3 regions of the Mycolicibacterium sp. HS_4_1 genome follow, and region 3 is predicted to be linked to each of the others. Evidence: predicted binding sites of a transcription regulator. Region 3 holds the regulator's gene; each other region holds the start of a gene.
The links. Region 3 encodes LexA, which represses DNA repair genes until DNA is damaged. Its sites were predicted from a motif close to CGAACANNTGTTCG; they were not measured.

Region 1 (5,107 bases), 120 kb from region 3:
CGTCGGCCTCGCCCTCGCCGGAGTTCAGCGGCGGATGTCCGAAGTGTGGATCATCGCGGCGATCGCGCTCACGGCCGTCGCCGGCATTCTGCTCGTCGTGCAGATCGCGCCACGTCAGGCGCAGGCGCTCGCCACACCCGGCGGTGTCGCCGAACTGCGGGCCCTCGGCATGGTGACGGGCGTCTTCAACCTGCTCTGGGTCGTCGTCGCGGTGCTGATGGTCGTGCACCCGGGATCGAGGTACGCGTGAGCATCCGCCACTACCTGCGGCGGCCACCGGCCGTCACGGCGGCCGAGGCGCTGCGGCTCGTCGAAGAGGGCGCACTCGTCGTCGACGTGCGCCGCGCTTTCGAATGGCATCGGGTGCACATTCCGAGTGCGGTGCACCTGCCGCTGGAAGCATTGCCCGAGGGCTGCCTCGAACTTCCCGACGACCGCTTGCTCATCACCTTCTGTACCGGGGGTATCCGGTCCGTCGGCGCGGCAAATCTGTTGGTGGAGAACGGTTTCGAGGTGGTGAACATGACCGGCGGGCTCATTCAGTGGCGGGCTGCCGGGGGTTCGCTCGTCGCGCGATGAACCCGCTCAGCCGAGCGCCGCGGTGATCGGGGCGTTCCCGGAGATCAGTTCGAACGTCCGCCCGGCGGTTTCCGGCGCATCCAGTACGGCCAGGAGAACAGCCGCGACATCCGCGCGCGGAATGCTGCCGCGGCCCGTGTTTTCCGCGATGTGCACCAGGCCAGTGCCGGCCTCGTCGGTGAGTCGTCCTGGTCGGACGATCGTCGTCGCCAGTCCGCTACGGCCCCGCACGTCGGCGTCGGCCTCGGCCTTGGCCCGGATGTACGCCAGGAACACCGGGTCGTAACCAGCATCCAGGCTGCGGTCGTCGGCCGAGATCGCCGACACCATGACGTAGCGCGCGACCCCGGCGGCTTCAGCGGCATCGGCCAGCAGGATCGCCGCGTCCCGATCCACTGTCTGCTTGCGTTCGGCCCCGCTGCCCGGACCGGCTCCGGCCGCGAACACCACCGCGTCGGCGCCCTCGAGTTGCGCGGCGACGTCGGCCACCGACGCCCGCTCGAGATCGAGCACGATCGCCGTCGCGCCGGCCGCCTCCACGTCGGGGGCATGGGCTGGATTGCGGATCAGCCCGGCTACCGTGTCGCCGCGACGGGCAAGCAGTTGTTCCAGCAGTAGGGCGATTTTCCCGTGTCCGCCCGCGATGACGACCCGCATGCGTCCACTGTGTCACGTGCCCGCCCGCATCTGAGGCGTGTCCCTCGCCGGAACTGTCGCCACCGCCCGCTAAGCTATCGAACAGCTGTTCGGGACCGTAGTGAGGAGTGGGCGTGCGGGTGATGGGCGTCGACCCTGGTCTGACGCGCTGTGGCCTCTCGATGATCGAGGGTGGCACGGGGCGCAAGGTCACCGCGCTCGATGTGGACGTGGTGCGTACCCCGTCGGACGTCGAGCTGCAGCGGCGGTTGCTGACCATCAGCGACACCGTCGAGCACTGGATGGACACCCACCGGCCCGACGTCATCGCCATCGAGCGGGTGTTCGCCAACCAGAACGCCAACACCGCCATGGGGACGGCGCAGGCGGGCGGCGTCATCGCCCTGGCGGCGGCGCGTCGGGGGATCGACGTCCATTTCCACACGCCCAGTGAGGTGAAGGCCGCGGTCACCGGAAACGGTCGGGCGGACAAGGCCCAGGTCACCACCATGGTCACCAAAATCCTTGGTTTGCAACAGAAACCGACTCCGGCCGACGCCGCCGACGCGTTGGCCCTGGCCATCTGTCACTGCTGGCGGGCGCCCATGATCGCTCGGATGGCCGCGGCGGAGGCCAAGGCGGCGGAGTTCAAGAAGCAGTACGCGGCAAAGGTGAAGGCGGCACGCGCATGATCGCATCGGTCCGTGGCGAGGTCATCGACATCGCGCTCGATCACGCGGTGATCGAGGCCGCCGGCGTCGGCTACAAGATCATGGCCACCCCGGCGACGCTGTCCACGCTGCGCCGTGGCGCCGAGTCGCGACTGATCACCGCGATGATCGTGCGCGAGGACTCCCAGACGCTGTACGGCTTCGCCGACTCCGACGCCCGCGACCTGTTCAGCACCCTTCTCGGGGTGTCCGGTGTCGGTCCCAAGATTGCGCTGGCGACCCTCGCGGTCTACGACGCTCCGACGTTGCGACAGGCCTTGGCCGACGGCGACGTGACCGCCCTGACCCGGGTGCCGGGCATCGGCAAGCGGGGCGCTGAGCGCATGGTGCTGGAGTTGCGCGACAAGATCGGTGCGACGGCGGGAGCGGGCGTCGGCGTCACGGGAGGGCATTCGATTCGGGGACCGGTTGTGGAAGCCCTCATCGGACTCGGTTTTCCGGCCAAGCAGGCCGAGGAGGCCACCGACAAGGTGCTCGCCAACGATCCGGACGCCAACACCGCCACCGCGCTGCGGTCCGCCCTGTCGATGTTGGGTAAGAAGTGAGCCGCTTCGAAGACGAGGGCGCCGGGCCTGACGAGCCGCAGGACCGGGAAGTATCACCCGCGCTCACCGTCGGTGAGGGCGACGTCGACGCCAGCCTGCGGCCCAAGTCGCTGCGTGAGTTCATCGGCCAGCCCAGGGTGCGTGAACAGCTGCAACTGGTGCTCGAGGGCGCCAAGAACCGCGGCGGCACACCCGACCACATCCTGCTGTCCGGGCCGCCCGGTCTCGGCAAGACCTCGCTGGCCATGATCATCGCCGCCGAACTGAGTTCGTCACTGCGCGTCACGTCGGGTCCTGCGCTGGAACGCGCCGGCGATCTGGCCGCCATGCTCAGCAATCTGGTCGAGGGCGACGTCCTGTTCATCGACGAAATCCACCGTATCGCCCGCCCCGCCGAGGAGATGCTGTACCTGGCCATGGAGGACTTCCGGGTCGACGTTGTCGTCGGCAAGGGACCCGGCGCGACGTCGATTCCGCTGGAGGTCGCGCCGTTCACCCTGGTCGGTGCGACGACCCGCTCGGGCGCGCTGACCGGCCCGCTGCGCGACCGGTTCGGTTTCACCGCCCACATGGACTTCTACGAGCCGCCCGAGTTGGAACGGGTGCTGGCCCGCTCGGCCGGCATCCTCGGTATCGAGTTGGGCGCCGCGGCCGGCGCGGAAGTGGCCCGGCGGTCCCGCGGCACGCCGCGTATCGCCAACCGGTTGCTGCGGCGCGTTCGCGACTACGCCGAGGTCCGCGCCGACGGCGTCATCACCCGGGACGTGGCCAAGGCCGCACTCGCGGTCTACGACGTCGACGAGCTCGGCCTGGATCGTCTGGACCGGGCGGTATTGACCGCGCTGACCAAGAGTTTCGGGGGCGGTCCGGTCGGCGTCTCGACGCTGGCGGTCGCGGTCGGGGAGGAGGCCACCACCGTCGAGGAGGTGTGCGAGCCGTTCCTCGTGCGCGCCGGCATGATCGCCCGGACCCCGCGGGGCCGCGTGGCCACCCCGCAGGCGTGGACGCATCTGGGCCTACAACCGCCGATAAACGGACTTGGGCAAGCCGGACTGTTTGAATAGTGCCCATGCTGACTGCAGGGTTGATCGTTGCCGGCCTGGCCGCACTGTTGCACGTGTACATCTTCGTGATGGAGTCCCTCACCTGGACCTCACCGCGTACCAGGGCCACCTTCGGCCTCACCGAGCAACAGGCGGTGGACACCAAGGAGATGGCCTTCAATCAGGGTTTCTACAACCTGTTCCTGGCTGTCGTCACCGCCATCGGTATCGCCGCAATTGCCATGGGGCACTGCGGAATCGGTCTGGCGCTGATCTTTGCCGGGGTCGGTTCCATGCTGGCCGCGGCGCTGGTGTTGCTGCTGTCGTCCCCGGACAAGGCGCGCGCGGCGATCTCACAGGGCCTCTTCCCGGCGATAGCGGTCGTGCTGCTGGTGATCGTGACAGTGAGGTGATCCGTCGGTGGGCGGCCGCCATCGTCGCCGTCGTCGCCACCGTGCTGGCGCTCACCGGCACCGCGCGGTCGAGCGCGGACCCAGGGCCTGACCCGGCGCTGATCGCCGACGGCCTGGTCGCCGACGAACAGGCGGTGCGCGACCCGGGGACGCCCGAACCGGCGTTGATCTCGGCGGCGCACCGGCAGCAGGCGGCGTACCGCGACATCGCCCGGCACCCCGAATGGGACGGGGTCATCGCATCGCACATCCCGCCCGCCCTGGCCGCGGCGTATGAGCGCAACGTCGACGCCGGTCGTCAACTGTTCGGGATGACGCCGCCGCGCGACACCGTCCCACCGTGGACCATCCAGCCGCCGGCGCCCGCCGACGAACTTCTCGGCTACTACCGCGAGGCGCAGGCGGCGTCCGGGGTCGACTGGACGTATCTCGCGGCGATCAACCTCGTCGAGTCGCGGTTCGGTCGGATCAACGGCGACAGTACGGCCGGCGCGCAGGGCCCCATGCAGTTCCTGCCGTCGACGTTCGCCGCATACGGCAGCGGTGACGTCCGCGCGCCGCGCGATGCCATCCTCGCGGCCGGCCACTACCTGGCTGCCAACGGTTTCGCCGTCGACCGGGACGGCGCCCTGCACCACTACAACCATTCCGGCGCGTACGTCCGCGCGGTCGACGATTACGCGGCGGTGCTGGCCGCTGATCCCGCGGCGTTCGCGGGCTACCACCAATGGCAGGTCTACTACCGGACCACGGTCGGGGATCTCGTCCTGCCGGTCGGATACTCGGCGCCCAGCCCGATCCCGGCAGCTGACTACCTGGCCTCGCAACCGCAGTAGTGCCCGTCGGCGCTCGCGCCGGTTGCGGCCGCTGACGCCCGTGATGGCACACTGGTCAGTACCGCGGGACGTCGATCGGCTGGTCCGGCTCGCTTGCGGAGTTCACAGACTCAACAGAACGAAAGATTTTCGCTGTCATGGATTTGGTTGTCTTCCTGCCGCTGCTGCTGGTCATGGGTGCGTTCATGTTCTTCGCGTCGCGGCGTCAGCGGAAGCAGATGCAGGCCACCATCGACCTGCACAACTCGCTGAAGGTTGGCGACCGGGTGCACACCACGTCGGGTCTGCAGGCCACCATCACCCGGATCGATGACGACAACGTCG
Region 2 (5,107 bases), 2.0 Mb from region 3:
CAGCGAGCCATGGTGCAGCGGCCCGGCTTGATGGAGCGTCCGGGTCCCTGGTGGGACCATTGGATCCACGACAGCGAGGAACGGCGCAAGGAAGCCAGCAAGATTCGCTTCCTCCTGCATCGCGAGGCCGACGGTACCGCCGGCGGATTCGCCATCTACCGGCCCAAGAACAACTGGACGGATCGTGGCCAGCCCAACGGTGGACTGCAGATTCAGGAAGTGCTGGCTACCAATCACTATGCGTACGCCAGCATTTGGCGCTATCTCCTCGATATGGATCTGGTCAGGACGGTCGAGTACGACGGTGCCGCCGTCGATGAGCCGCTGCTCAGCTTGGTGGCCGACCGGCGTGCCCTGGCGTGCCAAGTCAGAGACGGCATCTACGTACGGCTCGTCGACGTGCGTCGTGCACTGACGTTGCGCAGCTACGCTGCCCCGGTCGACGTGGTGCTGGATGTCACCGACGAGTTCTGCCCGTGGAACAGCTGCCGGTGGCGTCTATCTGGCGGACCCGACGGAGCTGAATGCGAAACTTCCACGGCACCAGCCGATATCGCTATCTCGGCGCGGGATCTGGGCGCCATCTACCTGGGCGGTGTGAACCTGCAGGCGCTGGCGAACGCGGGTCTCCTCGAAGAGATGACCCCGGGTTCGGTGCACCGGACTGCAGTGGCGTTCAGCTGGCCCGTCGCACCGGGCGTGCCTGACGACTTCTAGGGACAGCGTCCCGACCCTCGGTTGATACCACGCGCCCGGCTGAAATAAAAGAGGCCAAAGCGCATAGCCCCGACTCCGGCCGCTCCGCTACCTTTTTTGAGGAAACTTCGCAGGGCGCCGTGGCGTGGAGGTGGATGTCCCAGTGGTGAAACTGTATTCAACTGCGTGGACCGACGATCTGGATGGCTCACTCGCTGCCACGACACTCGAGTTTTCCTTCGACGGGATCACGTATGCGATCGATCTGTCCGAGGCGAACGCGATGCGGATGCGGGACTGCTTGGAGCCGTATATGCGGGCGGCCAGCAAGGCGAGCCGTCGGTCCGAGCGTAAGACCTGGCCTGTCGAACAGTCGCCGGCCGACAAGGCGCAATCACCCCACCAGCGAGCACGTGAGTGGCTGCGGATGAACGGCCATGAGGTCGGTAGTCGCGGGCGCCTCCCGCAAGAATTGCTGCAGAGGTATGAGTTGGCTCAGGGTGGGGCCGAACAATGCCTGGTCGGCGACCTGAGATGAATTCGATCCGCTAGGCGCTGAGCTTGGGTGTCAAATTCATTGCGGGGTTGTTGGTTCCGGATGAATAGCGGTCCACGGCGGCGAGCGCTCGCCGAAGAACATCGATCTCGTCGGCCGCGACCTGCGTGACGAAGTGGACCAACGCTGCATGCCGGTCGCTCTGATCGGCAGCTTGCCCGAGCGCGTCGACCATGAGGCCGGCGACCAGCTGATCGCGGCTGTGCGATGCGACGTAGCGGTGCGCACGAGCCTCGCGCAGTTGCCGGACCACGCCCTTGCCGGCAAGTCTGCGCAGGACTGTCATGACGGTGGTGTACGCGAGTTTGCGCTCCGCGCAGATGGCTCGGTGGACCTCGCGAACGGTCTGTGGGCCATCCGCGTCCCAGAGGTGATCCATCACCTCGCGTTCCAGATTGCCCAGGTGCCTCAGCGTGGCCATCTTCTGTCCCTCTCCGACGTCCTCGGAGATCTAGTCGGATGGGGGTCGCCCGAGTTCCCGCCGATTCCGCACTCTTGGCGTTCGAACAAAATTTCGAATATTCTGAGGTGGTGGGTTGGTACAACGGTCCGCCGAGCTGGGCGGAGATGCAGCGGGTGCTCGAGGGTAAACCTCGGGTTGCCGGCGCTTTTCCGGAGTCACCGGCCGACGGTGGCGACAGCCCGGCGTGGTCGCGCAAACGTGGTGACTATCAACCGGTGAACCGTCCGGCCCGGCCGGGAACGTCGGTGCCATATGCCGAGCTACATGCCCATTCCGCGTACAGCTTTCTCGACGGCGCCAGCACGCCGGAGGAATTGGTGGAGGAGGCCGTCCGGCTGGATCTGCGGGCCATCGCACTGACCGACCACGACGGGCTCTACGGCGTCGTGCGGTTCGCCGAGGCTGCCAAAGAACTCGACATGGCAACGGTTTTCGGTGCGGAACTCTCGCTCAGTAACACCCCGCGCACCGAGCTGCCGGACCCGCCCGGTCCGCATCTGCTGGTCCTGGCCCGCGGGCCCGAAGGGTACCGGCGGCTGTCCCGGGAGCTGGCCCGGGCGCATCTGGCCGGCGGCGAGAAGGGCGTGCTCAGTTATGACCTGAATACCCTCACCGAGGCCGCTGGCGGGCACTGGCAGATCCTCACCGGCTGTCGTAAAGGACATGTGCGCCGGGCCTTGTCTGCGGGTGGCGCGGACGCTGCGGACAAGGCGCTGGCCGACCTGGTGGACAGGTTCGGAGCGGACCGGGTGACCATTGAACTGACCCGCCACGGACACCCATTCGACGACGAACGCAATGCGACGCTGGCGGGCCTGGCGCCGCGGTTCGGCCTCGATGTGGTCGCCACCACCGCCGCACATTTCGCTGCGCCATCGCGGGGGAAGCTGGCGATGGCAATGGGGGCCATCCGCGCCCGCAATTCGATGGATGAGGCCGAAGGCTGGCTGGCTCCGCTGGGTGGGTCGCACCTGCGGTCCGGGCGGGAGATGGCCCGGCTGTTCGCCCACCACCCGGGGGTGGTCACGAAGGCCGCCGAGCTGGGGGAGCAGTGCGCATTCGAATTGCGTTTGATCGCACCGAAATTGCCACCGTTCGACGTGCCGGAAGGACATACCGAGATCAGTTGGCTGCGCGAGCTGGTGGCGGACGGGGCGGCCCGTCGCTACGGCTGGAAGCCGGACGCGGACAGGGAGAAGGCGTACCGCCAGATCGAGCACGAGCTGAAAATCATTGAGCAGCTGGAGTTCCCGGGCTACTTCCTGGTGGTGCACAGCATCACCGAGTTCTGTCGAAACAGTGACATCCTGTGCCAGGGCCGGGGGTCGGCCGCCAACTCGGCGGTCTGCTACGCGCTGGGTATCACGAACGTCGACCCGGTGGCCAACGAGCTGCTGTTCGAGCGGTTCCTGTCCCCGGCGCGCGACGGTCCGCCGGACATCGACATCGACATCGAATCGGACTTGCGCGAGAAGGTCATCCAGTTCGTCTACGAGAAGTATGGCCGGGACTACGCGGCGCAGGTGGCCAACGTCATCACCTACCGCGGCCGTAGCGCGGTGCGGGACATGGCCCGGGCCCTGGGTTTTTCGCAGGGACAGCAGGATGCCTGGAGCAAGCAGATCAGCCGGTGGAACGGACTGGCCGACTCTCCCGACGTCGAGGAGATTCCCGAGGCAGTGATCGACTTGGCGCTGCAGATCAGAAATCTGCCGCGGCACATGGGAATTCACTCTGGTGGCATGGTGATCTGCGACCGGCCGATCGCCGATGTGTGCCCGGTGGAGTGGGCGCGGATGGAGAACCGCAGTGTGCTGCAGTGGGATAAGGACGACTGTGCGGCAATCGGTTTGGTCAAGTTCGACCTGCTGGGGCTGGGCATGCTCTCGGCTCTGCATTACATGATCGACCTGGCCAGGGAACACATGGGCCTCGAGGTGGATCTGGCCAAGCTCGACCTCACCGAGCCCGCGGTGTACGAGATGCTGCAGCGCGCCGATTCGGTGGGGGTGTTCCAGGTCGAGTCCCGGGCTCAGATGGCCACGCTGCCGCGGCTGAAACCAAAGAGGTTCTACGACCTGGTGGTCGAGGTGGCGCTGATCCGCCCCGGTCCGATACAGGGTGGCTCGGTGCACCCGTATATCCGGCGGCACAACGGATTGGAAAAGCCGGACTGCGAACACGAGTCGATGAAGCCCGCGCTGGACCGGACGCTCGGGGTGCCACTGTTCCAGGAACAGCTCATGCAGCTGGCCGTCGACTGCGCCGGTTTCACTCCGGCCGAGGCCGACCAGCTGCGCCGGGCCATGGGGTCCAAACGGTCAACCGAACGGATGCGGCAACTGCGCGGACGATTCTTCGACGGTATGCGGGAACTGCACGGCATCACCGGCCCGACCGCCGAACGGATCTACGAAAAGCTTGAAGCCTTCGCCAATTTCGGTTTCCCGGAGAGCCATGCGTTGAGCTTCGCGGCGCTGGTGTTCTCCTCGTCGTGGTTCAAGCTGCACCACCCCGCGGTGTTCTGTGCGGCATTGCTGCGGGCCCAGCCGATGGGCTTCTATTCGCCGCAGTCGCTGGTGGCCGACGCGCGACGGCACGGGGTGCTGGTGCACGGACCGGACGTGAACGCCAGCCTGGCGTATGCGACGTGCGAGAACCGCGGAACCGAGGTGCGGCTGGGGTTGGGGACGGTCCGGCATATCGGAGATGAGCTGGCACAGCGCATCGTCGACGAGCGAGAAGCGGGCGGGCCGTTTACTTCTCTGCTCGACCTGACCGGGCGGGTGCAACTGTCGGTGCCGCAGGCCGAGGCGTTGGCGACCGCGGGCGCGCTGGGTGGTTTCGGCATCACCAGGCGGGAGGGGCTGTGGGCGGCCGGTGCGGCGGCTGCGGAACGCCCCGACCGGTTGCCTGGTGTCGGGTCGGCCGGGGGTATTCCGGCGCTGCCCGGCATGACGGAATTGGAACTGGCGGCTGCCGACGTGTGGGCCACGGGCATTTCGCCGGACAGTTACCCGACTCAGTTCCTGCGGGAGGACCTCGACGCACTGGATGTGGTGCCTGCCAACCGGCTGCTGGAGGTGCCCGACGGCACCCGCATCGTGGTGGCCGGCGCGGTGACGCACCGGCAGCGTCCCGCCACCGCGCAGGGGGTGACGTTCATCAACCTGGAGGACGAGACCGGCATGGTCAATGTGTTGTGCGCACCGGGTGTGTGGTCCAGACATCGTAAATTGGCGCAGACCGCACCGGCGCTGCTGGTGCGCGGCATCGTGCAGAACGCCAGCGGGGCGGTCACCGTGATCGCGGACCGGATGGGCCGGCTGGAGCTGCGGGTGGCGGCCAAATCCCGGGACTTCCGGTGAGGCGGGGCGTCTGATGCCTGTGTC
Region 3 (5,107 bases):
ATCGCCCCCGACCTGCTGGGCCACGGTCAGTCCGACAAGCCGCGCGCCGACTACTCGGTGGCGGCGTACGCCAACGGCATGCGCGACCTGCTCAGCGTGCTGGACATCGAACGGGTGACGGTCGTCGGCCATTCGCTGGGCGGTGGCGTGGCCATGCAATTCGCCTATCAGTTCCCGCAGTTGGTCGAGCGCCTGGTGCTGGTCGGTGCCGGCGGCGTGACGCGCGACGTGAACATCGCATTGCGGCTTGCGGCGCTGCCGTTGGGCACCGAAGCGCTGGCGCTGTTGCGAATCCCGTTGGTGCTGCCCGCGCTTCAGCTCGCCGGGCGTCTCGGCGGCGCGCTGCTCGGGTCGACCGGTCTGGGGCACGACCTGCCGAACATGCTGCGGATCCTCAACGACCTGCCCGAGCCCAAGGCCTCGTCTGCCTTCGCCCGGACCCTGCGTGCGGTGGTCGACTGGCGCGGCCAGGTGGTCACCATGCTGGACCGATGTTATTTGACGGAAGCCATTCCGGTGCAGTTGGTTTGGGGCACCCAGGATGCCGTGATCCCGGCCGCCCATGGAGAACTGGCACATGCCGCGATGCCGGGTTCCCGGCTCGAGTTCTTCGACAACTCGGGACATTTCCCATTTCATGACGACCCCGATCGATTCGTGAAGCTCATCGAGGAATTCATCGACACGACCGCGCCGTCGGTATACGACCGTGATGCCCTGCGCGGACTCCTGCAGACCGGCGTCACCGCGAAGTCGATCGACGCCCCGCACGATACGAAGTTCGCGGTTCTCGACGCGATGGAGACCGACGAACGCAGCGCGACCTAACGGCGGTCAGCCGGGCGACGTCACGCCGCGGTGTGCTCGCAACGCCTCGATTTCGCGTTCGAAGTCCTCGGCGGACGAGAACGAGCGATACACCGAGGCGAATCGCAGATAGGCGACCTCATCGAGATCACGCAGAGGACCGAGGATCGCCAATCCGACCTCATGGCTCGGCACTTCGGGAGAACCGGTGGCCCGCACCGCATCTTCGACCTTCTGGGCCAACTGGTTCAGGGCGTCGTCGTCGACCTGCCGACCCTGGCACGCGCGCCGTACGCCCTTGATCACCTTGTCCCGACTGAACGGTTCGGTGACGCCGCTTCGTTTGACCACCGCGACCACAGCGGTCTCCACCGTGGTGAACCGGCGGCCACATTCCGGGCATGACCGGCGACGACGAATCGCCTGGCCTTCGTCAGCTTCGCGCGAATCGACCACGCGCGAGTTCGGATGCCGGCAGAACGGACAGTGCATCACCGCTCCTTCGCCGCACCGACAATCGACCGTTTCGAACGGTCTCGAGCCTACCCGTGCCGCTCGGACCCGGCCGGGCGCCGTGCCGATCAAGGTGCGCACGGGCTGTCCTCAGCCGACCGGAGCGATCAGCGTCTGCCCGGCGTCCAGGGCCACCGATGGCAGCTTGTTGAGCTCCTTGATGCGGTCGACGACGGCGCTGACGGGTGCGTCGGGCGCCACGCGCCGGGCGACCTGCTGAATCGACTCCCCGGTCTGCACCCGGACCACCGCCAGCTGCGCGGGTACGGATGCGGTCGACGCGGTCGGCTGAACAGACTCTCCGAACTGCGCGACCAGGCCCAGCCACACCGTGATGCCCGCGGCGACGAGAGCCAGCAGCACCGTGGTCAAGGGCGTGACCGGGTTGCGCCGGTGCGAGGCACGGGAGCTCAGCACGCCCGTGCCCCGATGCTGGAACGCCGCACCCGAGGGACGGGAACCGGCCGGCCGCAGCCGGGCCTGGCGGTGACGATTCACGTCTGCACGCCGAGGCACGGTGCGGACGACGACGTCGGTGGGGTACTCGCGGGTGATGACGGTCATGTCGGTTCCTCTCCTGAGTTCGTACATAGGTTCGATCGCTCTTGTGTTCGACTATATCGCCCAAATGTTCGAACGGTAGAACATGTGATCGAACTGTTGCGAACGATACGACGACCCACCGACAAGTTCCGTTCCGCCGATTCGCCCCCCGCTTTCGCCACGTCACCAGCGGGAGGCGGCCGCGACACGCCGATCCGCCCGATCTCGAACACATGTTTGATCAATCGTGTGCACTGGGCTAGATTCGTTCACATGAGCGACAGCACCGATACCCCGGACCGCACCGATCGCACCCCCGAAACCCAGTCGGGTGGCCGGGCCAGCAGCCTCACAGAACGTCAGCGGACCATCCTCGACGTCATCCGCACCTCGGTGACGACGCGCGGCTACCCACCCAGCATCCGCGAGATCGGCGATGCCGTCGGCCTGACCTCCACCTCATCGGTGGCCCACCAGCTGCGCACGCTGGAGAAGAAGGGCTATCTGCGCCGCGATCCGAACCGCCCACGAGCCGTGGACGTCCGGGGCGCGGACGACTCGACCGGCGCCGCCATCACCACCGACGTGGCGGGTTCGGACACCCTGCCCGAGCCGACTTTCGTCCCGGTGCTCGGCCGGATCGCCGCGGGCGGTCCGATCCTCGCCGAGCAAGCCGTCGAAGACGTCTTCCCGCTCCCCCGCGAGCTCGTGGGCGAGGGCTCGTTGTTCCTGCTGAAGGTGGTCGGCGAATCCATGATCGACGCGGCGATCTGCGACGGCGACTGGGTCGTCGTGCGCCAGCAGAATGTGGCCGACAACGGGGACATCGTCGCGGCGATGATCGACGGTGAAGCCACGGTGAAGACCTTCAAGCGCACCAAGGGCCAGGTGTGGCTCATGCCGCACAACCCGGCGTTCGACCCGATCCCGGGCAACGACGCGGTCATCCTCGGCAAGGTCGTGACCGTCATCCGCAAGATCTGACGCCTGCCAGACCAATAGTCGAGCCCCGCTGCAGTCGCTCGCAGCGGGGCTCAGCCGTCGGCGGGGTCAGCCTCGGACGAATCCGTTGGTGACCGCGAATTCCTCACTGGCAAACCAGATTTCGACGTCAGCGTCGTCGTATCCGAGCGCACCCGGCACCCAGTACAGACCCGACTTCGTGTTGGCCTTGATGACGTAGCCGGCAGGCGGCTCCGCGCCGGTCGCCACGCGGAACGACATCTGCGCGGTCTCGGGCTCCTCCGCGCCCAAGGCATGGTGCCTGCCACTGGCCGGACCGGCCGTCACAGTGTCCTCTGCCGTCACAGTGTCCTCTGCCGGCGTGGCGTCCGCGCGCGGCTCGGCCGTCGGTTCGCTCGGTGGTTCGCTCGCCGGGACCTGGGCCGGCGCAGCATCGACGACCTGCTCCTCGGGCGCGTGCACGTCAGCGTTCGGGGCCCCGGCGTCCGCGGCGGCCGGCGCGACCCACACACGGTCGCCGGAGTCTCGAGGCCGCAGGCCCGCGAACCCTGCCAGCCCAGCCGCGGTCAGGCCCGCCGCCGCGCTCCCGCGGCGCAGGGCCTCGGGAAGTTGCACCGATGCCGTCGGTTCGTCGGCGGGCTCGTGAGCGTCCGGCTCGGACTCAGCGGGCTCGGCCGGCTCGGCAGCGTCCACGGGCTGGGCCTCGGCTTCGGCCTGTGCCGTCGACTCACCCTCGTCTGCAGGTTGCTCGGCCGTGAAATCGGGGTACACCGTCGGCGCGGTGTCGATGACGTCCGGGTTGCTCTGGAATTCGGGCCCGCCGCGCGGAGCGTCGAAATGCTCGGTCTCGGGCGCGAAGTCGGCGGCGTACTCGGTGTCGCCGCCGTCGTCCGCATACTGCGGGTCGCCGTACTCCCCGTCACCGAAATCGTGGTCGTCGTGGTCGTCGTAGTCGTACGTATCGTGCTCGTCGAAAACATCCTGGCCGGCCCGCCGCCGGCGCCGCAGCAGCGCCGCGATCACGATGCCCGACACCACCAGCAACAGCGGGATGATCGCCAGCAGCCACCACCAGTGGAACTGGTACCACTTGCCGGACTCCTCGGGCTGCGCGTTCACTCCGCCCGGGAGGTCGACACTGGGGACCTGCAGACCGCTCAACTGCGACGCCAGGTCCGCCGGCTCGGTACTGAACTCGTGGCTCGACTTGTTCCACGAGATCGACCCACCCGTGAACTTCTGGCTGATGACGTCGCCATTGACCGTCTGGTCCCCGGTCGGCGCGCCGAGCTTGCCGGTGGCGCCGCCGAGCTTGGCCCACGCGGCGTTCATCGCGCCACGGACGACGAATGCGCCGTGGTCGGGGGTCCAAAAGATGGTCGGATTGTCGGCCGCGGCGAAGGTGGCGACCCGGCTGGTCGGCGAGATGCCGCCGTCGGTCTCGTTGCTCGCCGGGAATCCGAGGTCACCTTGCGGCCCACCGGCCGCGCGGTACTTGGCCAGCACGTCGCCCGTGACGGCATGGGCACCGGTGGCGGCCGAGTAGAAGATGGTGCCGCCGGCAAAGTTCTGCGCCACGCCGTCGCCGACCTTGTACTGGGCACCCTGCGCGTCGCCGAGGGGCCCCTGCGGCCCACCGGCTGCCCGGCGGGCCGCGGCGATAGCCGTCGTCGCGTCGCCCGGCACGTCGAGCCCGGTCAGCTGGCCTGCCAGGTCAGCGGGTGTCGTGCTGAACGCCTTGGTCTTGGAGTTCCAGCTCACCTCACCGCCGGTGAAGGGCTGAGAGACGACGTCGCCCTTCCAGGACTCGTCGGCGGTCGGTACGCCGAGAGTGCCCGCCGACCCCCCGAGCTTGTCCCAGGCAGCGTTGATGGCACCGCGCACGACCCACGCGCCGTTGTCCGGCGTCCAGAAGATGACCGGCTTGTCGGCCGCGCTGAACGTGCTGTTCCGGCTCTCGGCCGCCTTCCCGGCGCCTTCGTCGATGGTCGGGAAGCCGAGGTCGCTGTCGGCGGCACCGCCGAGACCCTGATATTTGTCGAGAATCGGGCCGTAGATCAGGTGTGCGCCGGTGTTCTCGGTGAAATAGATCTTTCCGCTCGCGAAGTTCTGCGCATAGCCCGCGCCGACCTGGTAGACGTCACCGTCTTTCGCACCCAACTCACCCGTGTCACCGCCGGCGGCGTCCCAGGTATGCGAGATCGCCGCGTCGGCGGCGTCACTTTCCGGTGTCGCGATCGCCGTCGGAGCCATGAGCAATGCCACCGCGACCGAAAGGGCA

Region 1: ruvC (crossover junction endodeoxyribonuclease RuvC) is a predicted target of LexA. The motif match lies at 1,315-1,328, and genes of this name have one in related genera.
Region 2: ACX12F_RS21840 (error-prone DNA polymerase) is a predicted target of LexA. The motif match lies at 1,756-1,769, and genes of this name have one in related genera.

Annotation. Positions count from the first base shown of each region.
Region 1 is NZ_CM137261.1:2,620,929-2,626,035, forward strand. It holds gene ACX12F_RS12540 (hypothetical protein) at 1-250, shown strand, start outside; gene ACX12F_RS12545 (rhodanese-like domain-containing protein) at 247-579, shown strand; gene ACX12F_RS12550 (NAD(P)H-binding protein) at 586-1,236, opposite strand; gene ruvC (crossover junction endodeoxyribonuclease RuvC) at 1,350-1,907, shown strand; gene ruvA (Holliday junction branch migration protein RuvA) at 1,904-2,491, shown strand; gene ruvB (Holliday junction branch migration DNA helicase RuvB) at 2,488-3,555, shown strand; gene ACX12F_RS12570 (DUF1304 domain-containing protein) at 3,561-3,947, shown strand; gene ACX12F_RS12575 (lytic transglycosylase domain-containing protein) at 3,989-4,783, shown strand; gene yajC (preprotein translocase subunit YajC) at 4,921-5,107, shown strand, end outside.
Region 2 is NZ_CM137261.1:4,531,647-4,536,753, reverse strand. It holds gene ACX12F_RS21855 (GNAT family N-acetyltransferase) at 1-717, shown strand, start outside; gene ACX12F_RS21850 (histone-like nucleoid-structuring protein Lsr2) at 842-1,234, shown strand; gene ACX12F_RS21845 (BlaI/MecI/CopY family transcriptional regulator) at 1,245-1,673, opposite strand; gene ACX12F_RS21840 (error-prone DNA polymerase) at 1,784-5,083, shown strand.
Region 3 is NZ_CM137261.1:2,504,116-2,509,222, reverse strand. It holds gene ACX12F_RS11950 (alpha/beta fold hydrolase) at 1-828, shown strand, start outside; gene nrdR (transcriptional regulator NrdR) at 835-1,299, opposite strand; gene ACX12F_RS11940 (LysM peptidoglycan-binding domain-containing protein) at 1,411-1,884, opposite strand; gene lexA (transcriptional repressor LexA) at 2,137-2,847, shown strand; gene ACX12F_RS11930 (LGFP repeat-containing protein) at 2,914-5,107, opposite strand, start outside.